Regions from separate parts of the Ureibacillus sp. FSL E2-3493 genome, predicted to be linked through region 3. Evidence: riboswitches for the same ligand, from Rfam matches in the RefSeq annotation. Region 3 holds a riboswitch; each other region holds the start of a gene.

Region 1 (9,442 bases), 1.3 Mb from region 3:
TTCTAAAAAAATGAATAATGAAAAAAGAGAAAAGTTATTTTTTGAAAAATGTTACTGAATTTTGTAATACTTTCTCAATTTTTTCTTCTAAATCGTTTGTACGTTCAAATAAAATAGACCGCAGATGATCAATTTGTCGCATAACTTTTTCGATTAATCCTTCATTATTATCAACCCGATCTAAAACATCTTTTTGAGCTTCTTCGATAAAGGTCATTTGATGAACTAACTGTTGATTATGTTCACTATGGGCTTGAATTCGTTCTTCCAACTTTTCTTTTGTCATGGCAACTGTTTCTAAACGGGTAATTAACGCTTCGTTTATAGCTGAGTAATCTTTTAAAATCGTAACAATCTCTTTATATTCATCATTTAAAACATCAATTCGACTTACAATTTCTTTTTGAGAATAATTGATCGCATTTACTTGATCAAATAGATCCTGATGGATATGTTGTTCCTGAAGGATTGATTCGTTTAATGTACGATGTTGATTTTCAATATTTTCCAATCGAATGTCGACTTGTTGATCCAATGTTTTTTGATGATGCTGGAATTCCCTTAGTTCATCTAATCGTCCATTTAATTTTCTCAATTGATTTGTTTGATGCTCATTCCAATCATTTTGAGAATAGTGTATTTGATTTAAGGAAAATTGTAAGTTTCGAGTTGCATTCACTTGTTGTTCAATTAACTCGGATAAGTAATCTCGCTTAAATTCCACTTGATTCGGCTCTACTAAATGATTCGACTGACTAAACACTTTTGGGTGTTCTTTATTATTAATATACAATCCCATTTGAGGACACCCCCTTTTGCTCGCCTCACCTAGTTTATGCGGCAATTGTCTAGAGGGTTCAATGATGGATTGTTCACTTCATTACTATGCTAGGTTGCTTCAACTTGCAATTCTTTTTTAATTAATTGATAGTTTTCTTCATGGCTTTTAATTTGTTCTTCTTTATATTTATAACCTTGTATTAAAAAACGATGATCTCTGTTTTCTTTAATGGCATTTCGTAATTCCTGGATATAACGATAAGAAGTTATTTTTCGGAAAATGACTTCCTCTTTAATATTTGTTGGATCACCATGTCCCGGTACTAGAAGGTGAAAAGAATGATTGTCTAAAATTTTATTGGTTTTTCGTAATGTTTCTTCATACTTTTCACTATTAAAATAAATGAAGGGAAATTCAACATTTGACAAATAGTCCCCAGCAATCCATACACCTAAAGGTTCTACTACAATAAAAATCCCATCATTTGTATGACCTTCTGCCATATAAAAGGTAAATTTCGTTTCACCTACTTCTAATACTTGTCCATCAAAGGTTACTGGGATATTAACAGGAGGATAAAGAATAGGATAATCTCGATCTAAATAATATTGATCATCAAACTGTCTAATTTGATGAAGTATCGCTTCTTTATCCTGTCGATTTTCGAAACGCTCACTTGCAATAACAATTCCGTCTTGAAAAGCACCGTAACCAACAATATGATCCCAATCGGAATGGGTAAAAATTAAATAGATAGGGCGATTTCCTCTAATCTCTTCTACATATTCTTTTATTTCATTTACTTCGATAGGGAGCAAATTTGGATCCACAATAATGATACAATCATTGGTTCGGATAACAAGGGATGTCGTTTTGTAAATTAAACTTTGAAAAACAGTTACATTGTTTGATTGATATGCTATCAATAAGTATCACCCCTATAGTAAATCTATCATTATTACTAATAAAAGAAGTGCACGCATCATAGGAAAATGATGGTACACTTTTTATTTATGCTATTATATTGTATTCTACTACTATTTTGTGAAATGTTCTTTAATTATACTAGAACATTACTAGATTTTTTCCATACTCGGAAAATCGTAGTCATTGGTATTTGATAGACTTTATATGTCTATACCTCTTAATATGCTATATTTTCTCAACATCCTTTCTCCTCCATTACTAATCAACGGAGGATTTCTATTGATTTTAGTAATTTTTAGTTTTAAATCTATTAACAGTCTCTCTTCGGTTTGAACTTTGACAAATAGCGGAGATAACTGCTACTCCGTCTGCACCAGCTTGAAGAACTTCGTTAGAATTTTCCGTTGTGATGCCACCTATCGCGACTATTGGATAATTCGGATACTTGTTACGTATTTCCTTTATAAAACTTACACCAGTAGGAGGTTCTGCATCTGGTTTTGAAGTTGTCTTGAAAATAGGTCCAATTCCAACATAATCCGCTCCATTTAATACGGCTTTTGACATTTCCTCTTCATTATGGACGGAAACACCAATTATTTTTCCTTTAAATTGTTCACGAATGTTTACTAACGCCATATCTTTTTGTCCCACATGGATACCGTCTGCCTGTAATTTCAAGGCTAGCTCCACATCATCGTTCACTATAAATGGCACATGATAATAGTTGCATAAACGTTGACATGCTCTAGCAAACTCTACATATTCCTCCCCTTTTAATGCACGAGGACCTTTTTCCCTAAATTGAAACATTGTAATTCCTGCCTGCAAAGCATCTTCTAATACGTTTAAAGGCTCCTCTTTACAGTTTTCCGTTCCCATTATAAAATAAACTGCTAAATCACTACGATTCATCTACAATCACCTCATATTGGCCTTTCCTTTGTTGATAAGCAAAATGGTTGGTAGGTCCATGCCCGTGTCCGATATTTAACGGATTTTCAATCGCTAATTGAACAAATTTTTTCGCTTCAATCATTGCTTCCTTAAGGGATAATCCTCTCCCTAAAAAGGAAGTAATGGCTGCCGAAAAAGTACATCCTGTTCCATGGGTATGTTTTGTATGAATTCTTTTACTTATCATGGAAAAAGATGTTCCGTCGGCTAAATAAACTTTATCTGTTGCTGTATTTAGCTCCTTCGAATGACCGCCTTTCATTACAACACACTGCACTCCATATTGCAGCATTGTATGGGCTGCCTTTGTCATATGATCCTCGTTTTCTATTTTAATGCCGCTTATTACTTCTGCTTCAGGAATATTGGGTGTTAACACAGTAGCGATGGGCAACAAAGTATTCTTTAATGCATCTACCGCTTCTTTTTGTAGTAGACTTTCTCCACCTTTGGCAATCATCACAGGATCAATTACAAGTTGAACGTCTTTCTGTTGTAAGTAATTGGCGATGACTTCAATAATTTCAGCTGAAAAAAGCATCCCTGTTTTGACCGCTTTTACATGAAAGTCAGAAAAAACGGAAGTTAATTGTTGAAGTACGAAATCAGGTGAAGTAGGAAAAATCCCTTGTACACCTAATGTATTTTGAGCAGTAAGGGCCGTAATAACGGTTGTACCAAATACTTTTAGTTCTTGAAAGGTTTTTAAATCTGCTTGTATACCTGCTCCACCACCACTATCTGCACCTGCAATTGTCATGACAACGTCCATTGTTTACCACCTCTAGATAATAAATGAATACTGTTTATGATTTCTTCTTGAAATGTACCGAGTAGAAGGTGGTCACTCGCCAACTCCGCTACACGTTTATAATCCATGAATAACTCACATAAATTGGATAATGGGTTCCCTTCAAGGGTTAAAGCTGCAGCGCTTAACGCACTTAGTAGACATCCAGTACCAGTAACTTGGGTCATTAATTCATGTCCACCAACTGTCCAATATTCTAGATAGCCATCTGTTAGAAAATCCTTTGATCCTGTAACAGCAACAAGACAGTTATATTTTATTGCAACTTGTTTTGCTACAGTTGGTAGATCCATGTCCCCGTTACCACTATCCACCCCTCTACCTTGCCATTCTACCTCTGCGATGGTTGCTAATTCGCCCATATTACAGCGTATTAGTTGAACGTTTACTTTTTCTAGAATATCTTTAATCGCTCGTTGTCGATATTTTGTAGCTCCAACACCGACGGGATCTAGTACAACTGGGATGTTTAACTCGTTTGCTTTTTTTCCAGCAATCATCATAGATTCTAACGTTCGAACATTTACGGTTCCTAAATTAATTAATAAGCCATTTGCTATAGAAACCATTTCTTCTACTTCTTCCATTTCATCTGCCATTACTGGTGATGCGCCTGTAGCTAATAATCCGTTTGCTGTAAAATTAGCTACAACATAGTTTGTAATACAATGAACTAATGGATTTTTTTTTCGAATACTCGACAACGTCATATTACTTTCACCTCGGTATTTTTTTCGATTCCTTTGTATAGCTAATTTTTATAAATAAATATCCGCCTGTAAAACAGGCGGTTTTAGTAACGCCCTATAAGGGCTCCTTACTAACTGCCCCTAAAGGGGCTTTTTTAATTGACCGTCAACCGTATTTGTTCTTTAATCTCGTTTAAATGGGTCTATATATTCTCTACTCGTCATTTGATCACGTAATCGATCTTCAGCTTCTTGTTCCCTAATGTATTTTGCTACCGCTTTTTCGTTAAGACCTACTGTAGTGACATAATATCCTTTTGCCCAAAACGTTCGATTTCCGTGTTTATATTTTAAATTTGCATGTCTATCGTGAATCATTAAAGAACTCTTTCCTTTTAAATAGCCTACGAATTGTGATACGGATAATTTTGGAGGAATTTTAACCAGCATATGTATATGATCTGGCATTGCATGTCCTTCTATGAGTTCTACGTCTTTCATTTCACATAGACGTCTTAAAATCGCTCCGATGTCTTTTCTTAATTCACCGTAGATTACTTTCCTTCTGTATTTTGGTATAAAAACTATGTGATACTTACAATTCCATCTTGTGTGTGATAAACTATTGTCGCTCGACATTGAGCAAAACTCCTCTCGATTTGAATTTGGTTTGACGGCCATTTTCATTATATCGAGAGGAGTTTTTAATTCCATCTCCATTACCACCCTAAAAGTATATTTTCACACGTGCAGAGCACGTGGTTTTAAAAGAATTAATAAAAACGCCCTTTTGTTCAAAGACAAAAGAGCGTTTAAATTCCAAGATATCATTATGTATTCTCGAAAAAATCTTTGCTCCCTACGTCAGTCTTAACTGTCAGGTTCAAAGGGTCAGGTTTTAACCTTCTCAACGCAAATTGCGTCCCCCTGCAAGAGTATTTGATTGATTTCATATTAACATAAAACTAGTTTTCTACAAGTTAAATTAGGAACAAGAATTAAATAATGAACTAAGTCCTATAAAAAATTTTAGATTAAAAAGGTATTTCGTTAAGTTTTATAGGAGTTATTTGATCCTTTTCCCAATCTTCACGGATGAAAGCATAGCATAACGAGTCGTAAATCGTACCATTATCATTTTCCCATGCATTTCTGAAATAACCTTCTTTCACAAACCGACAATTATAGAGAGTTTTTCTCATCGCCAAATTATCCCATCGTGTATGAGCCTCAATTCGAATTTTTTTATCCGGTAAAGAAAAAAGATATTGAACAATCCAATCGACAGCTTGTGTCCCATACCCTTTTCCCCTTACCGTTTTATCTAACCGAATATCAAACAATGGTATCGTATCATTTATATCATCGATTACAATGAGACCAATTTTTTTATCTCCCTTTAAAATCCAAAATGTTTCTCGATTATGAAAATAACAGCCATTATGATAATTTTCAATGATTTGTTCTTTTGATGGATTGGGAATTGAATGGAATTCCCATGTATTTTTTGTCATAAAAGAAACTAAATCATCTAGTTCGTTTTCAAATTTCTTAAAACGAATATTATTCATTGGTATCACCCCTATCTTCTACATTCGACAAAAAGGGAATATTTTCCTTGTTTAAAATGATATTAAGAATTGAATCCCATTCATTAAAATCTTTCTTCGGACAAATCTTGATTAATAGACAGTGCCACTTTATAACCGTCTGCAGCAGAATTAATTAGTGAAGATGGGCTTATTCTCTTTAATTCACCTGCAATATAAACATTTTGACAAGACGTACGACCAAGTCCATCCGTTATAACCTCGCCGTGTTCGTTTATGTCACAATTGAATTGTACTAGAAAAGGATTCGGACGATAAAAGGTTGGTACAACAAAACCACCTGAACAGTTGACTTTTTCTCCAGATGCTAATTCGACTTGTTCAATATAGCCACGATCTCCGATTAAATTTCTAATAGGTTCCATTTTTACTAGTATGTTTCTTTTTTCTAGTTCACGAATTCCTCTTTTTGAAAATTCTCCACCGTTGGATAATACAACGAAATCCTTGGACCAATTATAGAGTAATTTCGCCATATGGAGGGCATGTTCTTCCATTTCTGCAATAATAATGAGCTGCTTATCCCTTAATTCCCAACCATCACAATAGGGACAATTAAATAAACTTTTACCATAATAATCCCTAATACTCGGTATAGAAAAATGTTCTTGGATTCCGGTTGCAAGTAAAAGTTTGTCGGAAATAAACTCCTGCCCATCTTTTGTTTTGGCAATAAATTGACCATTTTGATTCTTCGAAAGTTCTTGAACAGTCGTTTTGAAATAATGAACGGATGGATAGCGGGTTATCTCCCTCATTCCGATTTCTTTAAATTCCGCTGGTTTGATGCCATCACGGGTAAGAAAACCGTTGGATTGATTTGCTACTCGATTCCGATTTGTTCCATCATCAAAAAGAGCAATTTTTCTTCTAGCCCTACCTAAAGTCAAGCTCGCACTTAATCCCGCTGGACCTGCCCCTACAACTACACAATCAAATACATTCACTACTCTTCGATCCTTTACAAATTAATATTTATTATGTTTGCTTTTCAAATTCTTTCATTTCCTTATTTCAACATAAAAATAGCGTTGACCTTTTCGATCAACGCTAAACAAACTTTTAGTTGTATTTTATAAACTAAGTCTATCCAATATTTTATTAAATAAATTTTGTAATTTGTTCAAGTGGCAGACGGGATGAACCATAAGCAGGAGCAGCTGCTTCACCAATAGCAATTAGGATAATAGGTACTTCATTTTTTGGTAAGTTGAATTTTTCCGCAAATTTCGCTTTATCAAAACCACCCATCGGTACCGTATCATACCCCATTTCTTTAGCTAACAGCATAATTTGCATTGAAACTAAACCAGCATCGAAATGAACAATATTTTTAATAATATCTTCTGGTAAACTACCATACATCGAAAGGGAATTTTTTATCATTAAATCCGCTAATTCTCTTGGCATATAACCTTTTTCATAATTGGTATTATAAATTTGTTCTGAGTTTTTGTACATTTCCAAATCACCAAGAACGGCAATAATCGCTGAAGATGTTTCAACTTGTTCTTGGTCATTTGCAATTGGGCGCAACTCTTTTTTCACTTGTTGATCATCAATTACAATGAAACGCCATGGTTGCATATTACTTGAAGATGGAGCTGAAATGGCATTTTCTAATAAAGCTTGTAATTTTTCGCGTGGGATCACGACATCCTCTTTATATTTACGAACGGATTTTCTTTCATGCATGATTTGTTGAATTGTGTTTGGCATTTTTATACCCCTTTCAATATGTCAATATCATTTTTAATAGGAATTGTTTGTTCAATGGGATTAGCTGTATCATTTATCATGACTATTAAAAATCTAACCAGTTTGTTTTCCGGAATTAACCATTAGTTTTTTTAACATCATTTGTAGCTGTTGTTTTTCCTTCGTTGTAAAGTCGTGAAATAATTCATCGAAAAATTGTGTTTTATTTGAATCACAGTTTTCCAAAATAGCCATGCCATTATTTGTTATTTCTACTATCACTTCTCGATTATTTTGTTTGTTTCGATTTCGATAGACCAAATTTTTCTCTTCAAGAATTTTTAAATGTCTTGTAATTGCAGCTTGATCTATCTTCAACTTCTTCTGTAATTCGATTTGTGAAAGTTGTCCACTATTCAATAAGGTATACAATATTTCATATCGAGTTAGACTAATCCCTGTACACTTTTCAAAGTTTTGTGTAACTTGTCTATCAATATTTTTGAACATAAACATCATATTTTTTACATCTTCGCAAGATTGATCCATTTCATTCCTCCTTATCAATTGATTAATCAATCATTGACTAGTCAATTATAATATAAATAATCTATTAATCAAGTTTTTTGTTTTAGTGAATTACTATATTTAGTATCAAACTTTTCTTTTCAAAATATACTTCATTTTTTTATCCAAATAATAGATTCTTTTCCTTCTAACAATTTGGCTTTTAATGTAAATTATATTTAAAAATAACATAAAAAAGCCCATACAATTTAGATTTTTTTCTAACTTGTATGGGGAGAAAATTAGGAATTTTTTTATTCTAAGTTGGAGAATTTCGCTAAATCCTTTCGATTTCCGATCGTTACTAAAATATCTTCTATTTGAAGTAATTCATCAGGAGAAGGTGAAACAATAATCTCACCGTCTCTTAAAATAGCAATAACACTCACATTATATTTTGCCCGAATATCCAATTCTCTTAAATTTTTCCCAGCCATTCTAGAAGGAATCATAATTTCTTCTATATTATAATCCTTAGAAAGTTCAATATAGTTTAACATGTTTGGTGAAAGAAGTTGATTTGCCACTCTTTCTCCCATATCCCTTTCAGGATAAATAATCCAACTCGTACCAATTGCCTCTAAAACTTGACCGTGACGTTTACCTACCGCTTTTGCAATAATCTTTTTCATACCAAGGTTCTTCAAAAGCATGACGGTTAGAATGCTTGCTTGAATATCGTCCCCAATTGCGACAATAACACAGTCAAAGTTTGTAATTCCAATAGATGTTAGTGCTTTTTCATCTGTAGAATCGGCGATTAATCCGTGGGTAATATAAGGTTCTGCATCTTCTACTCTTACTTCATCTAAATCAATACCTAGTACTTCTTGACCTGCTTCATGCAATTTTCTAGCAATACTCGTACCAAAACGGCCTAATCCAATTACGGCATATTGTTTTCTACTCATTTTTTTACTCTCCTTTGTTACCCAATCATAATATTTCCTTTTGGATGATGATAAGCCTCTTGTTTACGTTTTTTTGTTAAAGCAAAACCGATCGTTAATGGTCCTAATCTTCCTGCAAACATTGTTAAAATAATTAAAATACGGCCAACTGATGAAAGTTCCGGCGTTAACCCCATAGAAAGGCCTACTGTTCCAAAGGCGGAAGTTGCTTCAAATAAATACATAATAAACACATGACCTTTGTCTGTAATGCTTAATAAAAAAGTGACGAGCACAACAATGATCATGCCACACATGGCAACTGTAAAAGCTTTTAATATGTTTTCAATCACAATGCGACGTTTAAATAAAGTAACATCTTCTTTACCCTTTAATTGTGAAATGGCAGTTGCAATTAAAACGGTAAAAGTTGAAACTTTAATTCCTCCAGCCGTAGAACCAGAACCTCCTCCGATGAACATAAGAATAATCGTTAAAAACAAAGTAGCATG
Region 2 (11,364 bases), 130 kb from region 3:
TGTATAGAATGCAGGTAAAATATCTGTTCCAAATCCTACAACAGGAACACCTTTTGTTTCAAGATATTCTAGTGTAAGTCCGATATCTAAAATAGATTTCGCACCAGCACATACTACAGCTACATTTGTTTGAGCTAATTCTTCTAAGTCTGCAGAAATATCCATCGTGTTTTCCGCGCCTCTGTGTACACCACCGATTCCACCTGTTACGAATAGTTCAATACCTGCTAATTCAGCTGCAATCATTGTTGCTGCTACTGTTGTTGCACCAATTTTTTTCGTAGCTAATAAATAGCCAAAATCACGACGTGAAGCTTTTGCCACATTTTTGGCATTCCCGAACATTTCTAATTCTTCATCTGTTAAACCGATTTTAATTTTACCGTCGATAATCGCAATTGTAGCTGGTACAGCACCCATATCTCGAATAATTTGTTCTACTTCTCTAGCAGTTTGTACATTTTGAGGATACGGCATGCCGTGGGATATAATTGTTGACTCAAGGGCAACGATAGGTAATCCTTTTTCTTTTGCCTCTAATACTTCTTGTGAAAATGATAAATAATTTTTCATAATTGTTCCCTCCAATGATTAATTTCATCTGCATTTAGTTCTTGTCTTACCGTTTTATCGGATTGTAAAGTTTTGGCAGCATTATATAGACCAAACTTTACCGCATCAGAAAATGATTCTCCATACAATACGCCATGCACGAGAGCACTTACAAAGGCATCACCAGCTCCCGTTACATCGATTACTTCCGCTACATTCACTGCATCAAAATAAAAAATACCATTTACGTTTCCAACGATTACACCACGGTCTCCTAACGTTAGAACGACGTTTTTCGCGCCTTTTTCGAGCAGTTTTTTCACACCATCTGTATAGTCGCGATCATTCATCATACGGATATTCAAATACATCTCGGCCTCTTCCTTGTTACAAATGAAGTAAGTAACACCGATTAAATCATCCGGCATATTTTTCATTTTCGGTGCTGAAACCGGGACAATTACAAAGGGGATATCTCTTAAACAGGCTAGATTTTGTAAATAAACTACCGTTTCTTTTGGACAATTCAAATCGACAATAATACATTTAGCGTTACTCAATATCGCTTCATGTTTTTGTAAAATAGACGGCTGAAGTTGATCGTAAATCGACATATCTGCCATTGCTAAAACAAGTTCTCCCGTTTGATCTAATACCGCACTGTAGGAACCTGTTTTCAAATCGGAAAAGACTTCAATATAATTTAAGTCCATAAACGCCTTGCTTTCATGTTCAATAACCTTCGCATCTTGATCTTGTCCGAGTAATGTAATTAATTTCACTTCATTGCCGAGCCTTCCTAAATTTTCAGCAATATTTCTTGCTACGCCTCCGACGCTTTCCGTTACACTCGACGGATTGGACGTCCCGTATTGTACACGGCCATCAATATGGAATTTTCGGTCAATGTTGGCACCGCCAATGGCAACGACTGAATTTTTTTCCGGTAATACATAAGCTCGTCCTACAATTTCTCCTTTTTTAATAAGGCCAGAAATAATGTTGGCTAAAGCAGGCCTCGACATACTTAATTGTTCAGCCATTTCTTGTTGTGATAAAAAAGGATTGTTCTTTATCGCTTGAAGAACGAGCAGCTCTTTTTCATTCACTGACATACCACCTTATATGTACAATTGTTTTAATGGCGAAACATTTGTTTAAAATTATAAACTTTTGTTTGACATTAGTCAAAATAATTTTTCAAATGAAAAAACCCGAAAGTAATATAATTTACTTTCGGGTTATTTATTATTGTTCATTTACTTTTGTACCATCTTCTTGAACAAGTTGTTGTATCAACACTTCTACACGACGGTTTTTCGCTCTTCCTTCTTCTGTCTCATTTGAAGCAATAGGCGAATATTCCCCATATCCCTTTGCACTAAAATATTTTGGATCTAGCTCAGGATTATGGTCGATAATTAATTTCATTAAATTGACAGCCCGCATCACGGATAATTCCCAATTCGATTTAAATTCCTCGGTATTTTGAGGGACGTTATCCGTATGTCCTGTAACGACAATATAACGGGCTGGATCCATTTGTAATAGTTTCGATAGCTCATCGGCAATATCTACATAATCTTGCTTCACATCTGCCTTACCTGGATCAAACAATATACTATCTCGAATTGTAATTAATAACCCTTCGTCCGTCATTTTCGTAGCGAAAGTACTTTCTAATTCATTGACCGCAATAAAATTATCAACCCGCTCTTGGATTGCTTGTAATTCTTGTTGGTCTTGAACATAGGCACTTACCGAAACACCGTCTGTTACAGTATTCGAAGACTCTACAACGGAAGAGTGTTCCATAAAACTATAACCGCCATCAAATATTTCACTAAAAACAGCAGACATTTGTTCTAACTTTTCTTGATCTACGGTACTAGAAGCAAATAACACGATAAATAATGCCAATAGTAGCGTTAATAAATCCGAGTAGGGTAAAAGCCATGACTCATCCACATGATCGTCGTGCTTTTTTCTTTTAGCTTTCTTTGCCAAGGCCACCCGCCCCGCTTTCATTCATAATTTGTTGGCGTTCATCCATTGTTAAGTAGGAAGCTAATTTTTGTTCAATTACCCTTGGTGCTTCCCCTTCTAATACAGATAAAATACCTTCAATCATTAAATACTTTTGTTTTACTTCTTCTGCTGATTTTCGTTTTAACTTATTGGCAAACGGAGTCCATAAAACATATCCAGTAAAAATACCAAGTAACGTTGCAACGAAGGCAGCAGAAATGGCATGACCTAGTTTATCAATATCACTCATATCCTTTAAGGCAGCGATTAAACCTACAACTGCCCCTAATACCCCTAAAGTTGGGGCATATGTACCGGCTTGGGAGAAAATTTGTGCACCACTTGCATGCCGATCTTCCAATGCTTCTACTTCTTCCGTTAGTACATCGCGAATATAATCCGCATTTTGACCATCAATCGCTAACGTAAGACCATTTTTTAAAAATGGATCTTCTACTTCAGATGCTTTCACCTCTAATGCAAGTAAACCTTCTCTTCTTGCTAAGTCAGCCCATTCAGAAAACATTTTAATAATTTCTATGTCACTCTTAAGTTTTGTTTCAGTAAATAAAATTTTAAATAGCTTTGGTACTCGCTTTAATTCTTTTGTCGGGAAAGCAATTGTTACAGATGCAATTGTTCCTACAATAATAATTAAAAAAGCAGCAGGGTTAATTAAAGCACTTAAACTAGCACCCTTTAACACCATTCCAACAAATACAGCAATAATACCAAGAACAATCCCTATTATCGTTGATAAATCCATATACGCTCCTCCAAATCTTCAACCTACTATTTTTTTCGACATGTTTTCTATAATTTTTACATCCTTATTTCAGAAAGTGCCAGGTTCATCATTTTTTCCTGTTTATTCAGCAAAAAACAACACTATTTAACTAGGTTAATATTTGTATCGGCCAATGAGTAAAAAGAATAATACATAATAATTAAGTTCATTAGGTATAATTAGCCAAATATAATAATAAATTAGTATATTTATTAGCTTTAGCATAAAAAATATTAGCAATTCATTCTCAAAGCTTCGTGAAATTGCCAATATTAATTTTCATCTTAAGATACAATTGTTTATGAATATATTGTATAATAGGAAACAATGACACTTGTTTATAAGAAAGGAGTCTTTCAACAATGGGTATGTATATTTCTACTGTAGTGGGCTTTTTCGTAGTAATTATGATTGCTATGGCTATGTTCATTCATTACTTACGCGTCGGTTTAAACTCTGCATCATCTGTTAAAATCGATCCTAAACCAACTGAAAAATATTAATGAAATATTCGTTAAGTCGACCAAATCCATTCCGGGTTTGTCGACTTTTTTCATATATACTATAATTTAAGCTATCAACAATAAGGGGTTGTGGAATGATGAAATCATCTTTAAATGAAATTCTTAGTTTTAATGAGTCATTTGTTAAATTTAAACAATACGAACCCTACATTACATCAAAATTTCCTGATAAAAAATCAGTTATTTTAACTTGTATGGATACTCGTTTAGTTGAATTGCTTCCAAAAGCTATGAATATGCGTAACGGAGATGTAAAGATAGTAAAAAGTGCCGGGGCACAAGTTAGCCATCCCTTTGGAGCTATTATGCGTAGCTTATTAGTAGCTGTTTATGAACTAAAAGCAGATGAAGTATATGTGATTGGCCATCATGATTGTGGGATGAGTGCAATTGATCCAGAATTGATGATTCACCATATGATTGAACGTGGTGTAAATGAAGATATTATTAATACTGTAAAATTTTCAGGTATTGACTTAGTGGAGTGGCTTAGAGGATTTGGAGATGTTTCAACAAGTGTTTTGAAAAGCGTTGATTTAATTCGCAATCACCCATTAATGCCAAACGGAACGCCTGTCCACGGACTAATCATGGATCCGAATACTGGGAAGCTGGATTTACTTTCCGATGGGAATGAATATTTAACGAAAAATAATTTGATTGATACGACAAAAATTGAACAATAATGTAAAAGGGTTAATCTTAAACGATCGTTTAACATTAGCCCTTTTATTGTACGAAAACGTTTATGAATAATAATCATATCGTAGTAAAGAATATAAATAATGATCTTCCCAACGGCCGTTAATATATAAAAGCTCTCTTAATAGACCTTCTCGAACGAAATGGGCGTTTTCTAATACTTTAATGGAACCATCATTTTTCGGTGATACATAGGCTTCAATACGATGTAATTGTACATTTTGAAAGGCAAATTCAACGACTTGTTTAACTGCTTCCGTAGCAAAACCTTTTCGAGTATAATTTTCATCAATCGAGTACCCGATGAACGCACTATTATAAGGCAACCTTTTTATGGCATATAACGAAATATGACCGATTAAATAATTCCTTCCCTTTTCATAAATACCAAAGGAATATTCTCGATTTGCTCGTAGCAAATGCATACTCTCTAATATTTTTTTAAATTGAGCTTCTTCCGTGTAAAACTCATCCTCATGGAGAGGTTCGTGGATAGACCAAAAATACTTATTCCTTCTCATTAAATCCGCTAAATTTTTTGCATCGGATTCCACTAATGTCCGTAATAATAATCGATCACTTTCGAGCTTTATCAAATGATCACCCTTTTTATGTAGTAAATTCAAAAATTTTTTTACCATCCCGTATACCTTAAAGCCTTTCCTCAAATTTTATCCAACTGTTTCCATCATTTACATTATGAACGTCTTTATACAACCCTTAAGAAATTATTCTTGATGATTAAAAAAATTCCTTTAAAATACTTCTTATTAATAATCGCTTATTTTTTATCCACTATTACATGTATGCATACAATAAACTGAATATTTACGCCCAGCTTATTATGCTTTCTAAATGTTTGAACATTATATTAGTAAAGGTTACTTATTTTCAAAAAAGGGATTCACCATCTAATCAAAAGTAGGATATTATAATTCATATGCTCTAAACATCCATTGAAAACTAGGAGAACTGTAGCTATATTTTATATCTGTATTTTTTTATCGAAAGCAATTGAAAGATTGTTTAGGTTTTTCCAAAATTTTATTACTATTTGGAAATTGTTGTTCAAATCTTAGTAAATGTATATAATTTTATAGAAAGGAGAGGAAAGAATGGGTCGTATAATCCTGCTATTTACATCGGTTATTGTAGTCACACTTTTTACAGTCAATGCATTTTGGCTACAATTCAAAGGGCATTCCACTATTCAAATTATAGATCGTTTACCGATTCTATTTGCACCAGCTAATTTTATTTATTACATATGGGTTCTTGTGTTCATTTTTCTTTTCCTTTGGATATATAACTACATAAAATTACGCCGCACTGATTATTTTATTTCGATACCCCAAGTTATTCTTTTTTTATGTGTAGTTATTTTTCAAATTGCTTCCCTGTGGAGTTGGCATAGTGAACATTTTTTACTATCCTTTGTTTTATTTTTTATACAAGTCATTTTATTATTTGGACTTTATTTAACTTATCCATTAAAAAAGGAATTGTTCAAATTAAGAATGCCTATTGCTATTTATTTTAGTTGGTCTACCTATCTACTAATTCTACATGGTTGGTACTTACTTGTTGATATGCAGTGGAAAGGTTTCGGTTTAAGCAGTGCCCTTTGGACAGTTATTCTTATGACAATCGGTACAGCCATTGCACTACATCTTCGTTATCATCATTTTGATATTGTGTATCCAATCGTTTTTATATGGTGTTATTTAGGAATTGCAGTTTCAAATGGTTTTGATGAACTTTTAGTAACGACCGCCGCTCTTTTCTTAATAGGTGTTTTGGTAGTGGGCATATTCTTTATGAAAAAAAATCCTGCGCACTTGAAGTAATTCTTCAAGTGAACAGGAATTTTTTTTTAATCTTCAATTTGTGTAATGATGATTGGTTTGTCTTTCGTAACAATAACCGTATGTTCGATTTGTGCTACTAAAGATTTGTCAGGTGTAATAAATGTCCACCCATCTCCAGCTTCCACAATATGTTCTGCTTTTTCGGATATGAATGGCTCTACAGCTAAAACCATTCCTTCCTTCATAATCGTTGCATCCCAAGCATCATAATAATTTAAAACGTGATCTGGTTTTTCATGTAGGGAACGGCCAATTCCGTGACCAGTTAAATTCATAATAACAGTTAAACCATTATCTCTCGCTTCCCGTTCAACTGCTTTACCAACTCGATTTAACTTTGAGCCCGCTTTTACTTTTGTCATCGCACGATCAAAGGCAGATTTTGCAACCGTACATAGCTTTTCCTTTTCAGTATAACCACTTCCTACAACAAAGGAAATACCCGTATCCGCAAAATATCCATTTAAAGAACCAGAAACGTCAATATTGACCATATCTCCTTCTTTAATTTCCTTTGAACCAGGAATCCCATGGGCAACTTCGTGGTTTACACTAATGCAAGTATAACCAGGGAAATCATATTCTCCTTTTGGTCCAGAAATTGCGCCTGCCTCTTCAAACATACGTCCTGCAATTTCATCTAACTCTTTTGTCGTAATACCCGGTTTTGTTGCTGCTTTCATGGCTTCACGAATTTCAGCGCAAATACGGCCAATTTTTTTCAATGCTTCTAATTCTTCTTTTGTTTGAACAATCATGTTAAACGTCCTTCCTATATACATATCTTTATATAATATACCATAATCGAAAAGGTTTTTATGACAATTGCACCTGATAGGAAATCGTTTTTTCTTTTCAGAATTATCTATACGTAGTCCTTTTTTAGATCGAATGATGGGATTATCTATTCAGTAATAAAACATTTCTCGAACTTTCATTGTTTCTATTTAAACAACTAAAAAACCAAGAATACCGTATCGATTCTTGGTTCTTCTTTATCATATTATAGAATTTATTTTATTAAGAATTGGCTTTTAGTAATCTAGGAGAAGCCGTAAAGATTAGTACACCAACGATCGCAGTTAAAATAATCGCTGGAATCATATAAGATCCGTTATAAACGATTGTGTACACCCAGACGTTTTGATCTCCTGCATACTCTGCAAAGAATACAGCACCAGCAATGGTATGTGCTGCGTAACGCAACAATCCACCAACAACTGTTCCAAAAACAATGTATAATCCCATTCTTTTTTTATTTAAATTCGTAGCAGCATCGACGATTTGCTTGCGGAATATACCTGCAAATCCGACTACTGAAAAGGCAACAATATAGTCTAGTAACCCTTGAGCCCAGTGAAGGATATAGCCACCAAGAAGGATTTGGATAAGACCGATTAATAGTCCAGTGATTATTCCAGCAGATAATCCCCAACGAATAGCGATTAAAAGAATCGGAACCATCACAAAACTAATAGAGCCACCTTGTGCCCATAACGAAAACGATAATTTGTCTAACACAACACCAATTCCCGCGAAAATAGCAATTTCAACGAGCATTAATAATCTTTTATTGTTCATAACAACTCTCCTCTCTTTTATTCCGATGTAGAACATTGAGAAGGAATAGAAATCTTCGCCCATTATTATTTGGAAACAATGCCCCTTTACTCCAAATAAATATCCGCCTGTAAAACAGGCGGTTTTAGTAACGCCCTATAAGGGCTCCTTACTAACTGCCCCTAAAGGGGCTTTTTTAATTGACCGTCAACCGTATTTGTTCTTTAATCTCGTTTAAATGGGTCTATATATTCTCTACTCGTCATTTGATCACGTAATCGATCTTCAGCTTCTTGTTCCCTAATGTATTTTGCTACCGCTTTTTCGTTAAGACCTACTGTAGTGACATAATATCCTTTTGCCCAAAACGTTCGATTTCCGTGTTTATATTTTAAATTTGCATGTCTATCGTGAATCATTAAAGAACTCTTTCCTTTTAAATAGCCTACGAATTGTGATACGGATAATTTTGGAGGAATTTTAACCAGCATATGTATATGATCTGGCATTGCATGTCCTTCTATGAGTTCTACGTCTTTCATTTCACATAGACGTCTTAAAATCGCTCCGATGTCTTTTCTTAATTCACCGTAGATTACTTTCCTTCTGTATTTTGGTATAAAAACTATGTGATACTTACAATTCCATCTTGTGTGTGATAAACTATTGTCGCTCGACATTGAGCAAAACTCCTCTCGATTTGAATTTGGTTTGACGGCCATTTTCATTATATCGAGAGGAGTTTTTAATTCCATCTCCATTACCACTCTAAAAGTATATTTTCACACGTGCAGAGCACGTGGTTTTAAAAGAATTAATAAAAATGGCGTCAGGACAGAGCCTAAACGCCATGAATGGAGTCGGTTTCTATCCACATCCCTTCGCAAGTACTAACTTACAGGTTCAAAGAGTTAGTGCAATAAGTGCACAATCTCAGCTGACTTCATCAGCTCCCCTTGTGGTAAATACATCATTTTTTATTGTTAGAACACATTTATTGTATCAAAGTATATGATTTTTTCAACTAGGTTATTAAGATAAAAATATGTGTCTTAAAAAAGAAAAGGAGAAATACTAGCTTACTTAATCGTTCCTTCAATTTCTCCATTTTTTGAAATGGTAAACTCTAAACTTTTTATCGGTAACTCTGATTCTAAAATTTCATTTAATGTATGATTTTTAACAAAATCTTCAACTTTAGCTTGCTCCTTTATTTGCACAAACTCCACCATGATTGGTTTACTTTTTAATCTCTCTAAAACACTATTAATTTTGCTTTTATTTTCAAATGAGAGAGTGCTATCGAAAACATACAATTTAATCAAGAAATATTTACTATTATAATAATCTTCAAAGTCTTCAATACCGTCTTTGTATTCTTTTATACTTTGTGTTAATAATTTTATTTTTGTATTCGCATTTGGTAAGTATTCTCGTACAATTTCGTTCATATATTCGGAACCTGGTTAATTTTTCCTTTTATCCTACTTATTCTTGTTTGATGTGTAATCTTTAAAACCATCTTTATCGATATAAAGTCTATATTCATTCAAAATCTTATAATCTTTTAAATTAGATTTATCAAAGAAAGATAAGCTACTAGGCTTTTCCAAAAAAGCTTTCGTAATCCTTATCCGAAATTAAAAAAACATTCATATAATATACTATTTCTGGGATTTAGCTGTGAATCTTTTCCATAATAAGCTGAAATGAAGTAGATGTAATTGTCGAATTCTCTTTTACAACAACTGAAGTTGTAATATATCTAGGAGAATATTTTTCAACATATTCAGCTAGCGTGATATCAAGATTTGTTTCTTCTTTATCATTAGCACTAAGATAAAACATATTAGTAGAAGTCTGTAATTCGACTCCATCCATTTCACCTTTTATTTCTTCATTTATATTCTCACTAATAATTCGTCCAATATAATCGTCTTTTAATTCACCCTCTTTTGTTGTAATCGCATTAAAATGGAGTGTTTCGTCATTTTGGGGGTAAACATATGTTTGAACCGTGCCGCTTCCACCTCTACGGGATCTTCCTCCAATTGAGGACACTTCAAATTTAAAACCATATTTATCCTCAAGCGATGTTTCAATCTTGTTAGACGTTGTTTCATTTAATGAGCTGCATCCACATAGAGTCAAGAGTGTAGCTACCATCACAACACTATCTAAAAACAATATTTTGTTTTCATTTCCAACCTACTCTCGCATAACTTTTAATTAATTTCCCCGATTTAACATGTTGTTTATAGCTTCGTCCGAATCGACGAAACCATCTTTTGTTAACTCAACAAAAACTTTACTATCATAGTCATAACCTTCTAAATCAGAGGGATCTATATTTGCCACATTCTTTAACGTTTTATTCACTTTTGTATATTCATCATCATTAAATATCCAATAAGTTGCGGAAATAGAAGGGCCATTAAACTGATTGTAAGTTTGTTGTACAATCGTTTTTAATTTTTCTGCTGTAATACTATCACCATTTTTCATGACAATTTCAACGAAAATATAGTCCGTTTTCGATTTTTCAATATATTCATCGATTGTCATATCTGTTGTAATATCAAAGGATTGTTCAGTATAACTATTAATCCATGAAGAAGCATCTAATCCTTGATCTTCAATCACTTTATTAAAAACCGATGCAAATTTATTCATTAAAAGCATCTCAGGGTAATTTTCAATAATGTTTTTTGATTTGTCCATAATGGCTGTAAATAGAATGTCAGATTCTAATGCTTTCACATACGTCGTTACCGTATCATTACTTTTCGTCCCCCACCGTTCCCCTAAATATTGAACTTCAAAGGATTCATTGTACTTTTCGGATAACTTTTCCTCAATGATTTTAGCTATTTTTTCATTTACATCACTCCATCCTAATAGACTTACAATAGAGAGTGTGATTAATAATCTACCTATCCTTTTTAAATCGAATTTCATTCATAAACCTACCTTTACCTTTGTGTTAACCCCAATTTACTCCACAAGTTCAAATTGCTTATAAATATAATGGTACCAGATTCTAACAAAGAGGCTGGGACATAACTAGCTTCAAATAGTGAGAAAGGTGAATTTGAGGAAACTCAAATTCACCTTTCTCTATTTTGGTGTGTAAATTCTTTTTTTCTGGTTCTATTATAATTGTTGGGGTTTTCATTCAATTATGAAAAAGAAAATGCACAACATCGCCTATTTTACTATACTTGAATTGTCGAGAAACAAGTAGTAAAGGTGAGTTGTGCAGTATGAATTTTAACATGCATTTACCAGGATTAAAAGGAGTAAACCTTGAGGAAATTGTTGAACAAGAAAATAGAATTTTAGT
Region 3 (11,364 bases):
TATCAATACCTTTAAATCCTAACTCGGCCATCCCAATACTCATTTGACGGAAATATTCGGGCTTATCCCCCCATATATGTGCAACAATTGGCTGTTCGTCCTCTGTAAAAATCAAACGCCCGCGCACACTTTTCTTTCCTTCTGGATGACAATAGCTTTCCGTATTTGTAAACTCCGTAAAAAATACATCCGGTCTACCTGCTTTACTTACGACATGACGAAAAACAACATCCGTCACATCTTCCATTGGTGCAAGTACAAAAAATGGCCGCGGTAAATCAAGCCAAAAATTTTCTTTCATCTTCAAACTCAAATCCTCTCATTATCTATAAAACATCAAACTTATCGTAAAAAACTTCTTTTACACTTATATCATGTTCAGTAACCTATTATCAAAGACAATACACTCAGACATTTTAGTTTGTCAAAAAATATTGGGGTCGAAAACTTTAGTAAACAATATAAAATGAGAAGAAGTTGACATTGTAAAAAGACATGCCCCTATAAACTATCTGTGGAAGTTTTGCTTTACTAAGTTTATTTTCTCTTTTCTCCAACAAATTTATTTACATAAATCAATAAAAATAGTGCAAGCAGTAACGCGGCGATTTTCGTAATTTAAACTACTAATAGGATCTTTTTTAGTTCCTTGTGGTAGCCTCACATTTCCCATTATGTAAATATTATCTCACTTAATTTGTAATAAGGAACATAAAAGAAGACAACGCCAAATAGGCATTTGTCTTCTTTTAAGAACATCAAGTATCGGCATATATTAATAACTCAGTTAACCGAACACTTTTCCCTAGATTTATAATCGTTCCAGGCATTCACTAATTTTGTTGCCTCTAGTTTTGGATTATCAGCCTCCGTCACAGCTGACACAACAAAGAAACCATCCGCTCCAGTTTGGGCAAGGGAAGGTATATCAGCAAGCTTAACACCACCGCCTACGACTACCGGAATCGAACTAAGCTCAGAGATTTTAGCGATATCATCAAAACTTCTTGTAATGACCCTGCCATCTTTTCCAAGTCCACAATCAGGTTTTGTTTGTGTTTCACGTAATGGTCCGACACCAAAATAATCAAGTTGAGAAACATCCGCTGTTTTTATATATTCAAATAATTCATCTGCTCGGGCAGATAAACCGACAATGAGCTCTTCACCTAAATATTCACGACAAACATCTACTGGTATATCTGTTTGTCCCACATGAATACCATCCACTTTAATCCCTTGTTTTCTCGCAGCTAAAACAATATCTAGTCGGTCATTTACAAGGAGCGCAACCTCTTTGGATTTTCCAGCTTCTTCAATGGCTTCTGCCGCTTGACGTGTTAGCTGAATCAATTCCTTCGCAGAGGCAACTTTGGAACGAATTTGGATACAAGTAAACCCTGCATTCACCGCATCTTTAATAATTGTGGCAACTGGACGACCTTTCGTATTTTCCGGACCTATCACTAAGTATTTGGAAATATCAAGTTTTTTTACAATACTCATTTTATCCTCCTAAAATATCATTTACTTTATCTACTTTCGTATTGATCGTATTTGTATATCCTGGTCGAATATCTGCTTTTAACACTACTTCCGTTCGAATTCCCTTCTCCGCAAGGACAAATGTCGCCTCTTTCACTACTTTCATTACTTCGTCCCATTCGCCCTCAATCTCCGTAAACATCGATGTCGTTCGATTTGGTAATCCTGACTTCCGAATCACTTTCACAACTTCAGCTACTTCCTCTGCCAATTCATCGCCTACTCCAAAAGGCGCAATAGCTACTGCAACTAATGTATTCATAAAAATGAAACCTCCTCTATATCAAATAAATTGTTCGCAATGTCTTCCGCCGTTACTTTATATAATTCATCTATAAACTGAACTTGGAAACTTCCTGGACCATCCACTTTAAGTTCAGCCCGTTTACCGGCTACATTGTACACCGTAGTGGCGGTAAGTGCCGCAATGAATGGGGATGTTGCTGTAGCGTAGACAGCTGCTACCCCACCTAACGAGCATCCTGCACCCGTAATTTTCTCCATAAAATGGGAACCTCCATAAGAGACAGCCACCATAGCGCCGTCTGTTACTAAATCTGTTTCACCCGACACAGCAACAGCGCCTCCTGTCCACTTAGCAAGCGCAATAGCTGCTGCTTTAGCCCCACTTACTGAATCCGTAGAATCAACACCGCGAACATTCGATTGTTCTGTACCTCCGTCTAATCCCCATAAACCAGCTAATGCGATAATTTCCGAAGCATTTCCTCTAATAATTGTTGGCTTATATGCCTTAAATCGTTGTAACAGCTTTGTTCTAAGTGAACCTATCCCCACAGCAACAGGATCTAATACCCATGGCTTTCCTGTTTCATGCAACACCTTCGCTACATAAGGTAACGTCTCCTCATAAATCGGTAACAGCGTTCCGACATTGATATACATAGCTCCGCCAGCTTTTGCCAAAAACTCCGCCTCATCTGGCAAGTACACCATAGCGGCAGATCCACCAACAGCAAGCTGTGCATTTGCTACAAGATTAATCGTTACAGTGTTCGTAATCGAACCTGCCATCGGATTCGTCCCTCTTACCGCTTCAACCGCCTGCATCATTTTACTTTGAATCTCTTGCTTGTTAACCACTTTGCAAACACCTCTCTATTTCCATTCTTTATACGAACGAATAGATCAACAAAACAGGGGATTAAGGTATGAATTCACTTAGGCTCTATATAATAAAAAAATGCTCTCCCATTAAATAAAAATGGGAAAGCACAATTCAAATTATTGCTTATAAATCTAATGAATCGCTTCCCTACACCAGTGTTAACTGACAGGTTCAAAGAGTCAGGTTTTAACCTTCTCAACTCCGAAGAGTCCCCCCGCAATATTTACTATTCAGTTTGTTACTACACATACTACCAACTGATACACCGTATGTCAATTTATGCTAGTTCCAGCACGAAACTGCTTCATCATGTGTGGACCTCTTTGGCAACACATGAATGTTGTAAAGCTAGGAAGCGTTCCAAGACTTTCATATTCACAAGTTTATATAAAATGCACTCTATTTTTGACAATTAGGGCAAAAGAAAGTTTTCCGTGAAGAAATTTCTTCTTTTAAAATGGGGGTATTGCAACGGGAACATTCAGTACCTTCTCTGTCATAAACATAGAATTGGTAACCTCCCGTTTTGCCATCTCCCTTATACAACGGGTTTTCCATATACCCACCTTGTTCGATTCCTTTTTTTAGAATAAACTGAATCGAATGATAAGCCCGAGTTAATTGCTCATCGTCTAACTCATTCATTTTTTTATCAGGGCGAATCTCTGCATGCCAAAGAATCTCATCAGAATATGCATTCCCTATTCCAGCTAGCACTTCTTGATTGATTAATGTTGTTTTAATCATTCCCTTTCTTTTTTCCATTAGCTGTTGAAAGGTATCCAATGTGAAATCGGGATCAAGTACTTCTAGTCCTAGTTTTTCAAACTCTTTCTTTATCTCTTCTGGTGATAAAAGATGCAAGTAACCTAAACGCAGTCCAATAAAATATAAATGTTGTTCTCCAAAGGAAAGCTTTACTTGAATGGTCCTGCTTGGTTTATCTTCTTCTTTACCAAAAAACATCCACCCTCCAAGCATTAAATGTAACAGTAAACATGAATCATCCTGTAGTTGGAAAATTAAATATTTCGCTCTTCTCGTAATCGTTTTTATCGTTTGATTTGAAACTTGTGCAATAAACCGTTCAACTGGTACATTAATAGACTTTTCCCGTCCAATCTCAACATCCGAAATTTTTTTCCCACCTACCAATGAACCCAGTAATGTTTTATATGTTTCCATCTCCGGCAATTCAGGCATAATTCTAGCCTCCATTTTATAATCTGTTTATACAGTATTTCCAATTGGTGGGTTATTATAAATGGATGCATTTCGGAAACAATCTAGCCCGATCCCGCCATACAACCGCACACAAGAGTCCTGGTTCGTTTATTAAATAAAAACAGCATCTTCTGAGATGCTGTTTTTTATTTGTTCTCTTTATATTTTGTTAAAACTTACATTAATTTTAAAAATTGACCACCTCTTACTATTCTAGACCCTAAACTGCTTCACCAAATCATTTAACTCAATTGCTAGTTTCGCAAGCTCTTCGGAACTCGATGCAACTTCTTCCATTGAACTGCTTGTTTGCTGAGCAGAGGCAGAGGTTTGTTCGACACCAGCTGCAGATTCTTCCAAAATAGCCGCAATCTCCTCTATGGAAGAATTCATTTCTTGACTAGTGGATTTCATCATCGTTAAATGATTACTAACGACGCTAATTGCCGAAGCCATTTCTTTAACAGAATCATTAATTTTACTAAACTTCTCACCCGTTGTTTTCAGCTGGTTCGTCCCTTTTTCGACTTCTGAATACCCCGATTGCAATGAGTCTACCACTCCAGATGTATCCCCTTGAATTCTACTAACAATTTGTGTGATATCCTTTACAGATTTGGACACCTCTTCTGCGAGCTTTTTCACTTCTTCTGCAACAACTGCAAACCCACGTCCATGTTCACCAGCACGTGCTGCTTCAATCGCCGCATTAAGAGCCAATAAGTTCGTTTGTTCAGCTACATCTTTTATAACTGTAACTAATTTAGAAATTTCATTGGATTGAACATCCAACTGCTGTACTTTAACAACGGAATCTTTGACGATACGATCGATATTTGACATTTGCTCAACAGATTGTCGCATCAATTGGGCACCATCTTCGGTCAATTGTAATACTTCATTTGAAGACTGATAGATTCGTTCACCATTGTCATTTGCTTCTTCTACTTTTTCCACATACATCCCCATTGAAGTTGAAAGATCACCAGACAGATTTGCTTGCGATTCGGTGCCAGATGCAATTTCCTCCATTGTTTTGGAGATTTGTTCTGTTCCTACTTTTACTTCATTTGCAGATTGTGTCATTTCCTCACTATGAGACGAAATTAGCTGGGAGGCATTTGAGATATTTTGAATCATATTTTTTAAATTAGTATGTAAGTCATTGAGCCCATTGGCTAATTGCCCCGTTTCATCTTTTGACTTAATATCCAGTTCACCAACTGTTAAATCCCCATTAGCGATATGAGTCATTTGTCCCGTTACCTTTTTAATCGGATTCGTCACATTATTCGCAAATAGCCAAATGATTACAATACCAATTAGAAGCGTAATTCCCATCACAATGAAATTTAAAGATAGGATTTCACCAGCAGGTTTATTAAAATCAACCATATAAGTACCTGATACCACTACCCAACCCCATTCTGGGAATTCTTTGGAGTAGGAAATTTTCTCTCCGAATTTATTTGGGTTATCAATAAATGGAGCGATAAAATCGGTATATCCTCCTCCATTGATGCCCTTTTTAATGTATTCCTGGACATAATATGTACCATTCTCATCCTTTTTATCCCAAAGGTTCTGCCCCTCTTTAGAAGGGTGAGCAACAAAAGTCCCTTCGCGATCAGTAATGAACATATAGCCATTGTCACCTAAATCAATATTTTTGTTAATTGGTCGTGTACTGTCTTCTCCCATTTCTCCTAATATCGCTATTTTTACTTTTTCTTGCGCATCCTCAAGGGAAAGTTTGCCTTCTTCTACTTGCTGATTGAGGACTTCCATCATTTCAAGCGTTTGTTCCACACTATTTTTTAAATTCGTTTGACCCAGTTCATCTAAACTACTACTACTCTTTTCATAACTAAATACGCTTAAAACGATTAATGGAATCGTCAACAATAAAATGGAAACAGTTAGAAGCTTCCGTTTAATCGTTTTAGTTAAAAATGTAAGCAAATTGAATTTCATTCTTTTATCCTCCCCGTAAAATTAATAAAAAAGCATTCACTAATCTATAAGAACTAAAAAGTATAACAGGTGTAGGTCTTTAGACTAGAATTTATAGTATAAACTTATTAGTCTTACTTTTCTATACTATCTACGAACTTTAGTATATATTTCGACAAAATTAGCAATAAGAGGGAAAACAGTCTTCAAGGAGAGGTTTTGGCCACTACTAGAATTCAAAAGTTTGGCTCAATGGATACATCCATTTAAATCTAAAAATTCAAAAAGAACTTGATGAATTCCATACCGTAAAACCATTACTAGTGGTTTAACTGACACCCCACACTGATTCGTTACCATATATTAAAAAACAGCTTTCCGAAGCAATAAAAAAGAACGAATTCCCCATTAGGAATTCGTTCTTCTTTCTTTATACTAACTCCAACCACGCCACCGCTTCACAGTGCGTCGTTTGCGGGAACATGTCTACGGGTTGGATTTCTTTTGTTTTGTAGCCGCCATCCTCGAGTACCCGTAAGTCCCGCGCTAAGGTCGCTGGATTACAGGAGACGTAAACTACTCGCTTTGGTTTTTGCTCAATAACGGTATTGAGCAATGCCTCATCGCAGCCTTTTCGTGGTGGATCGACGACTAGTACATCCGCTTTTTTACCTTCAGCATACCAACGTGGAATTACTTCCTCTGCTGGGCCGGCTTCAAAATACGTATTTGTAAAGCCGTTTAATTCGGCGTTACGTTTAGCATCTTCAATGGCTTGTTCTACGATTTCTACTCCTAGCACTTGTTTTGCTTTCTCCGCTAAAAATAATGAAATCGTCCCAATCCCACAATAAGCATCAATAACCGTTTCATCCCCGGATAATTGGGCATAATCTAACGCTTGCTTATATAGCACTTCTGTTTGTACAGGATTTACTTGGTAGAAGGAACGAGCTGAAATTTCAAAGCGGACATTACCAATTGTATCCTCAATAAAATCTTTTCCCCAAAGGGTAATCGTTTCATTTCCTAAAATCACATTCGTTTTTTCGATATTAACGTTTTGTACAATCGATGTCACATTTGGGACAAGCTTGCGGATCAATGCAATTGCTGCGTCTTTTTGTGGGAACTTATGTTTATTCGTCACTAACACGACCATTACTTCCCCTGTTGCTCGCCCTTTTCGAATAACGACGTGGCGAAGCATGCCTCGATGGGACTCTTCGTTGTATGGTTGTAAACCGATGTCCATTAGTTCCTTTTTCAAGTTCGCCATGATTTGATCTGCTTCTTCTACTTGAATAATACAACGTTCCATGTCGACAATATCGTGGGTTTTTGATTTATAAAATCCCGCAATCGGACCCGTTTCCGTTTGAGTAAATGGAATTTGGGATTTATTACGATAATTCCACGGATCTTGCATCCCTTTCACTGGCAATACTGGCGCATCGATTTTGCCAATCCGTTTCATAACGTTACGTACCATGTTTTCTTTCCATTTCAGCTGCCCTTCATAAGATAAATGTTGCAGCTGGCAACCACCACATTTTCCAAAATAAATACATGGGGCTTTCACTCGATCTGGAGATTCTTCTTTTATATCTACGATTTTTGCAAAGCCGTAATTTTTTAAAGTTTTTAATACATGTACTTCAACCGTTTCTTGTGGAAGGGCGCCTTGAATAAACAACGGATAACCGTCGATTTTCGCCACACCATTTCCATCATGGGTTAAATCTTCTACTAAAACGATTTTTCGATCATTTTTCTTTACTGGTGCTACCATGTTCCGTCCTCCATTCAATTCTTCTATTGTAAAACAAGTGGAGGGTAAAAATCTCTACTTTTGCACGAAATTTATCTCATTTTAAAAAAAGAGCTACTTTAACAGCAGCCCTTCCTCATTTTACTTCTTCATCCTTTACGATTTTATCCATCGGTGCTAATAGAAATGCCAGCACAATTGACACAATAGTTATTATAAAGGGGGCGACAAAAATCATGAACTCGTTCATTTTGTATCACTCCTATGCATGATCGTTACTCTTGCCAGTAACATAGTCTTTATTGAATAAAAATAAACGGAACAATAAATATAGGGATGGAAGCAATAAACATAAACCAAGTATAAAGGCAATGACTAAAGCAATCGCCATCTCTTTATTTGTAAATCCAGCGTGTATTGTTAAATATGGATATAACAAATACGGATAATGGGAACCACCATAGGCAAAAAAGGCAAAGGCAAATTGAAGTATTAATAAAATTACTGCCGTACCATATGACCTCTTTTTCCAAATAAACCAAACCGTAACTAAAAATAATAATCCCGAAAGTGCAAATAAAGGCCATATAGCGACGATGTTCTCATAATGTTCTACATTATGACCGCGTAACTCTACGATAATCCCGAAGGCTGTAATAATTAATGGGACAGACCAGATTAGGGCATATTTTCTCATTAAGTTACTTGCTTCTAAATCCTTAGCTTTCCATGCATACCAAGTTAAAAAGACCGCAGATATATAAAGAACTGCTGAAATACTTAATAACACAATGCTCCAAGAAAGGGGGCTTGTATATAGCGCCCAATAATCTAATACAGGCTGTCCGTTTACCATCTCAACGAAGCCACCTTCCGAAATGGTAAAAACGACTGAAAGGGATGCAGGAATTAACAACCCCGCTAGCCCATAGGCAAAGGCATACCCTTTATGGCCTGCTGAACCATAAGATTCAAAGGCATAATAGGAACCCCGGATTGCTAACAACAATAATGAAATGCTCACTGGCACAAGTAAAATCGTTCCATAATAAAAAGCTGTTTGGGGAAAAAATCCAACGATACCTACGAAAAAGAATACAAGAAATACGTTCGTCACTTCCCAAACCGGTGATAAATAGCGCTTAATAATCTCCGTTAGAATATGGGATCGATCGGTTAATAAACTATAGGCATTAAAAAATCCTGCTCCAAAATCAATGGATGCCACAATGACATAACCAAATAGAAATATCCATAATACAGAAATTCCTAACACTTCAAGATTCATCGCACTTCACCACCCTTTTCCGATTCCCTGTCTTCAATTTCCTTTTCAATAGGATTGGAACGAAACATTCTTGATAAGACGACGATACTACCTATCCCTAGCACAATATATAAAATACAAAATAGAAGGAGCATCAAATCTACATTTCCACTTGTCGTTGCCCCTTGCTCTGTCCGCATTATCCCTCGCAATATCCACGGTTGCCTTCCGACTTCTGCTAACCACCAACCCGCTTCAATGGCAATGACCGATAACGGGCCTCCCGCTACGACTACCCATCGATACCATTTGCTTGCGATAAACGACCAGCCACGCCATTTCCCAACTAAATAAATAAAGGAAACAAGAACCATGAACATCCCGATAAACACCATTAAATTAAATAAATAATGGATATAAAGGGGAGGTCTTTCATCTTCCGGAAATTCATTTAACCCAATTACTTCAGCCATCGGATTACTAAAGGCTAATATACTTAACCCATAAGGAATGGTAATTTCATACTTTACCTCTCCATCATTCATAATCCCGAATAGGATAAGATCGGCCCCTTCCTCCGTCTCAAAATGCCATTCGGCAGCTGCTAACTTTTCTGGCTGATACTCAGCCAAATATTTTCCTGAAAAGTCCCCAATAATGGCCGATGCAATCGAAAAAATAAGACCACATTTCATTACAAGATAAAGTGCTTTTTTATGATAAATATGATCTGAACCCTTTAATAAACGGAAGGCTGCGATGGATGCCAATATAAACGCTGCAGTCATAAAGGCTGTAACGAGGACGTGGGTTACTTTTGTTGGCATTGCAGGGTTAAACATGGCGATTAACGGTTGAATATTGACTAACTTTCCGTTTACTACATCGAACCCTTGAGGCGCGTTCATAAATGAATTGACGATTGTGATAAATACCGCTGACATCGATGCTCCGATGGCAACAGGTATGAGCAACAGCATATGCTTCTTTTGACTATCAAAACGATCCCAAGTATATAAATAAATTCCTAAGAAAATTGCTTCAAAGAAAAAGGCAAAGGTTTCCATAAATAAAGGTAACGAAATGACTTGTCCTGCTAGCTCCATAAAGTTTGGCCATAATAGAGAAAGCTGTAAACCAATTGCCGTCCCTGTAACAACCCCAACGGCTACCGTAATGACAAATCCTCTAGCCCAGCGTCTTGCCAGTAAAATGTAATGTTCATCATTATTTCGATAACCGACCCATTGGGCAATCATAATCATCAACGGAACGCCGACGCCGATTGTTGCATAAATAATATGAAAAGATAAGGTTGTTTCAGTTAGTACTCGACTCCAAAACACCGCTGACTCGTTAATCAAAAATAAGTCCTCCCTAACTAAATAATCGACCTAAAATCGATAGCAACATAATTGCTGCTACTCCAAAACTTAAGTAAATTAGCCATTTTTCTTGTTTTTTATACATTTGTCTCTCCCCTTACAGCCATTATGCCCATTTTTGTAGAAGTTGAACGGTGTTAATTAGAACTGGTAGTATCCTTTCAAACATTTTTTCAAAATAAAAAACCTGTATAAACGTTAGTTTACCCTAACATTTATACAGGTCATTCCTGCTAATTACACTCGGTCCAATTCACGAATATCCTCGATTGGAACGAATACTTCAATATGGCGTTTTAAGTTAGTAAAAGTAACGGGTGCATCCCCACCATACTCACCATCTAAGTTAATATGAATCGTTTCATTTTCTTCCACGTTGGAAACTTTCACTACACTTGCCTTTCGGTAAATCACATTCGGATCATTTAAGTGTTCCCCGCGGAGTGCTAAAGATGCCACTTTTATAAAATCCGCAATGCTACATTTCTTCAGGATCATCATAGTGAATAATCCATCGTTAATACTTGCATCTGGTGCTATTTTTTCAAACCCACCAACAGAGTTTGTTAATCCACATAAAAACATCATGGCATCTCCTTCGAAAACTTCCCCATCAAATTCGATGCGCATATTCGTCGCTTTTATGGAAGGAATCATTTCAATTCCTTTTAAATAATAAGCAAGTTGACCGAGAAGTGTTTTCATTTTACTCGGTACTTCGTATGTTAATTCCGTTATACGCCCACCTGCAGCAATATTAATGAAATAACGGTCATCATTTATTAACCCGACATCGACTGGTATTGTATCGCCTTTTATAATGATATCGATGGCCTCGTCGATTTTACGCGGAACTCGAATGGCCCTTGCAAAATCATTCGTCGTTCCCATTGGTACTACACCTAACTTCGGTCGATTTTCATAAGGACTCATCCCTGCTACTACTTCATTTAGTGTACCATCACCACCAGCAGCAATGATAATATCAAAACCTCTTTCTACAGCTTGTGCGGCTGCTTGTTTCGCATCTCCTTCACAAGTTGTTGCGTGGCATGATGTTTCGTACCCGGCAATTTCAAGCTTCTCTAAA

Evidence for each region. Region 3 has a riboswitch for thiamine pyrophosphate ahead of thiM (hydroxyethylthiazole kinase). Riboswitches for the same ligand answer to the same signal wherever they lie in the genome.
Region 1: linked by a shared signal. The riboswitch ahead of tnpA (IS200/IS605 family transposase) and the one ahead of thiM (hydroxyethylthiazole kinase) in region 3 are both predicted to bind thiamine pyrophosphate.
Region 2: linked by a shared signal. The riboswitch ahead of tnpA (IS200/IS605 family transposase) and the one ahead of thiM (hydroxyethylthiazole kinase) in region 3 are both predicted to bind thiamine pyrophosphate.

What each region holds. Positions count from the first base shown of each region.
Region 1 is NZ_JBBOPK010000001.1:1,733,680-1,743,121, forward strand. Features, by position in the region: gene MHH69_RS08760 (hypothetical protein) at 35-799, opposite strand; gene MHH69_RS08765 (MBL fold metallo-hydrolase) at 889-1,707, opposite strand; gene thiE (thiamine phosphate synthase) at 1,994-2,623, opposite strand; gene thiD (bifunctional hydroxymethylpyrimidine kinase/phosphomethylpyrimidine kinase) at 2,613-3,437, opposite strand; gene thiM (hydroxyethylthiazole kinase) at 3,422-4,186, opposite strand; gene tnpA (IS200/IS605 family transposase) at 4,349-4,804, opposite strand; TPP riboswitch at 5,005-5,104, opposite strand; gene MHH69_RS08790 (GNAT family N-acetyltransferase) at 5,200-5,736, opposite strand; gene MHH69_RS08795 (NAD(P)/FAD-dependent oxidoreductase) at 5,820-6,722, opposite strand; gene MHH69_RS08800 (nitroreductase family protein) at 6,877-7,494, opposite strand; gene MHH69_RS08805 (MarR family transcriptional regulator) at 7,588-8,022, opposite strand; gene MHH69_RS08810 (potassium channel family protein) at 8,295-8,951, opposite strand; gene MHH69_RS08815 (TrkH family potassium uptake protein) at 8,969-9,442, opposite strand, start outside.
Region 2 is NZ_JBBOPK010000001.1:2,942,591-2,953,954, forward strand. Features, by position in the region: gene MHH69_RS15235 (pseudouridine-5'-phosphate glycosidase) at 1-573, opposite strand, end outside; gene MHH69_RS15240 (PfkB family carbohydrate kinase) at 570-1,661, opposite strand; gene motB (flagellar motor protein MotB) at 1,801-2,559, opposite strand; gene motA (flagellar motor stator protein MotA) at 2,543-3,346, opposite strand; gene MHH69_RS15255 (hypothetical protein) at 3,730-3,870, shown strand; gene MHH69_RS15260 (beta-class carbonic anhydrase) at 3,966-4,577, shown strand; gene MHH69_RS15265 (GNAT family N-acetyltransferase) at 4,638-5,189, opposite strand; gene MHH69_RS15270 (hypothetical protein) at 5,709-6,440, shown strand; gene map (type I methionyl aminopeptidase) at 6,467-7,219, opposite strand; gene thiT (energy-coupled thiamine transporter ThiT) at 7,482-8,042, opposite strand; gene tnpA (IS200/IS605 family transposase) at 8,246-8,701, opposite strand; TPP riboswitch at 8,881-8,988, opposite strand; gene MHH69_RS15290 (hypothetical protein) at 9,101-9,472, opposite strand; gene MHH69_RS15295 (hypothetical protein) at 9,699-10,187, opposite strand; gene MHH69_RS15300 (hypothetical protein) at 10,251-10,979, opposite strand; gene MHH69_RS15305 (ISL3 family transposase) at 11,285-11,364, shown strand, end outside.
Region 3 is NZ_JBBOPK010000001.1:3,073,862-3,085,225, forward strand. Features, by position in the region: gene MHH69_RS15840 (tRNA dihydrouridine synthase) at 1-301, opposite strand, end outside; gene MHH69_RS15845 (thiamine phosphate synthase) at 784-1,506, opposite strand; gene MHH69_RS15850 (MTH1187 family thiamine-binding protein) at 1,508-1,807, opposite strand; gene thiM (hydroxyethylthiazole kinase) at 1,804-2,649, opposite strand; TPP riboswitch at 2,801-2,900, opposite strand; gene mutM (bifunctional DNA-formamidopyrimidine glycosylase/DNA-(apurinic or apyrimidinic site) lyase) at 3,074-3,877, opposite strand; gene MHH69_RS15865 (methyl-accepting chemotaxis protein) at 4,112-5,872, opposite strand; gene rlmD (23S rRNA (uracil(1939)-C(5))-methyltransferase RlmD) at 6,282-7,643, opposite strand; gene cydS (cytochrome bd oxidase small subunit CydS) at 7,759-7,872, opposite strand; gene MHH69_RS15875 (cytochrome d ubiquinol oxidase subunit II) at 7,885-8,910, opposite strand; gene MHH69_RS15880 (cytochrome ubiquinol oxidase subunit I) at 8,907-10,253, opposite strand; gene MHH69_RS15885 (diacylglycerol kinase) at 10,512-11,364, opposite strand, start outside.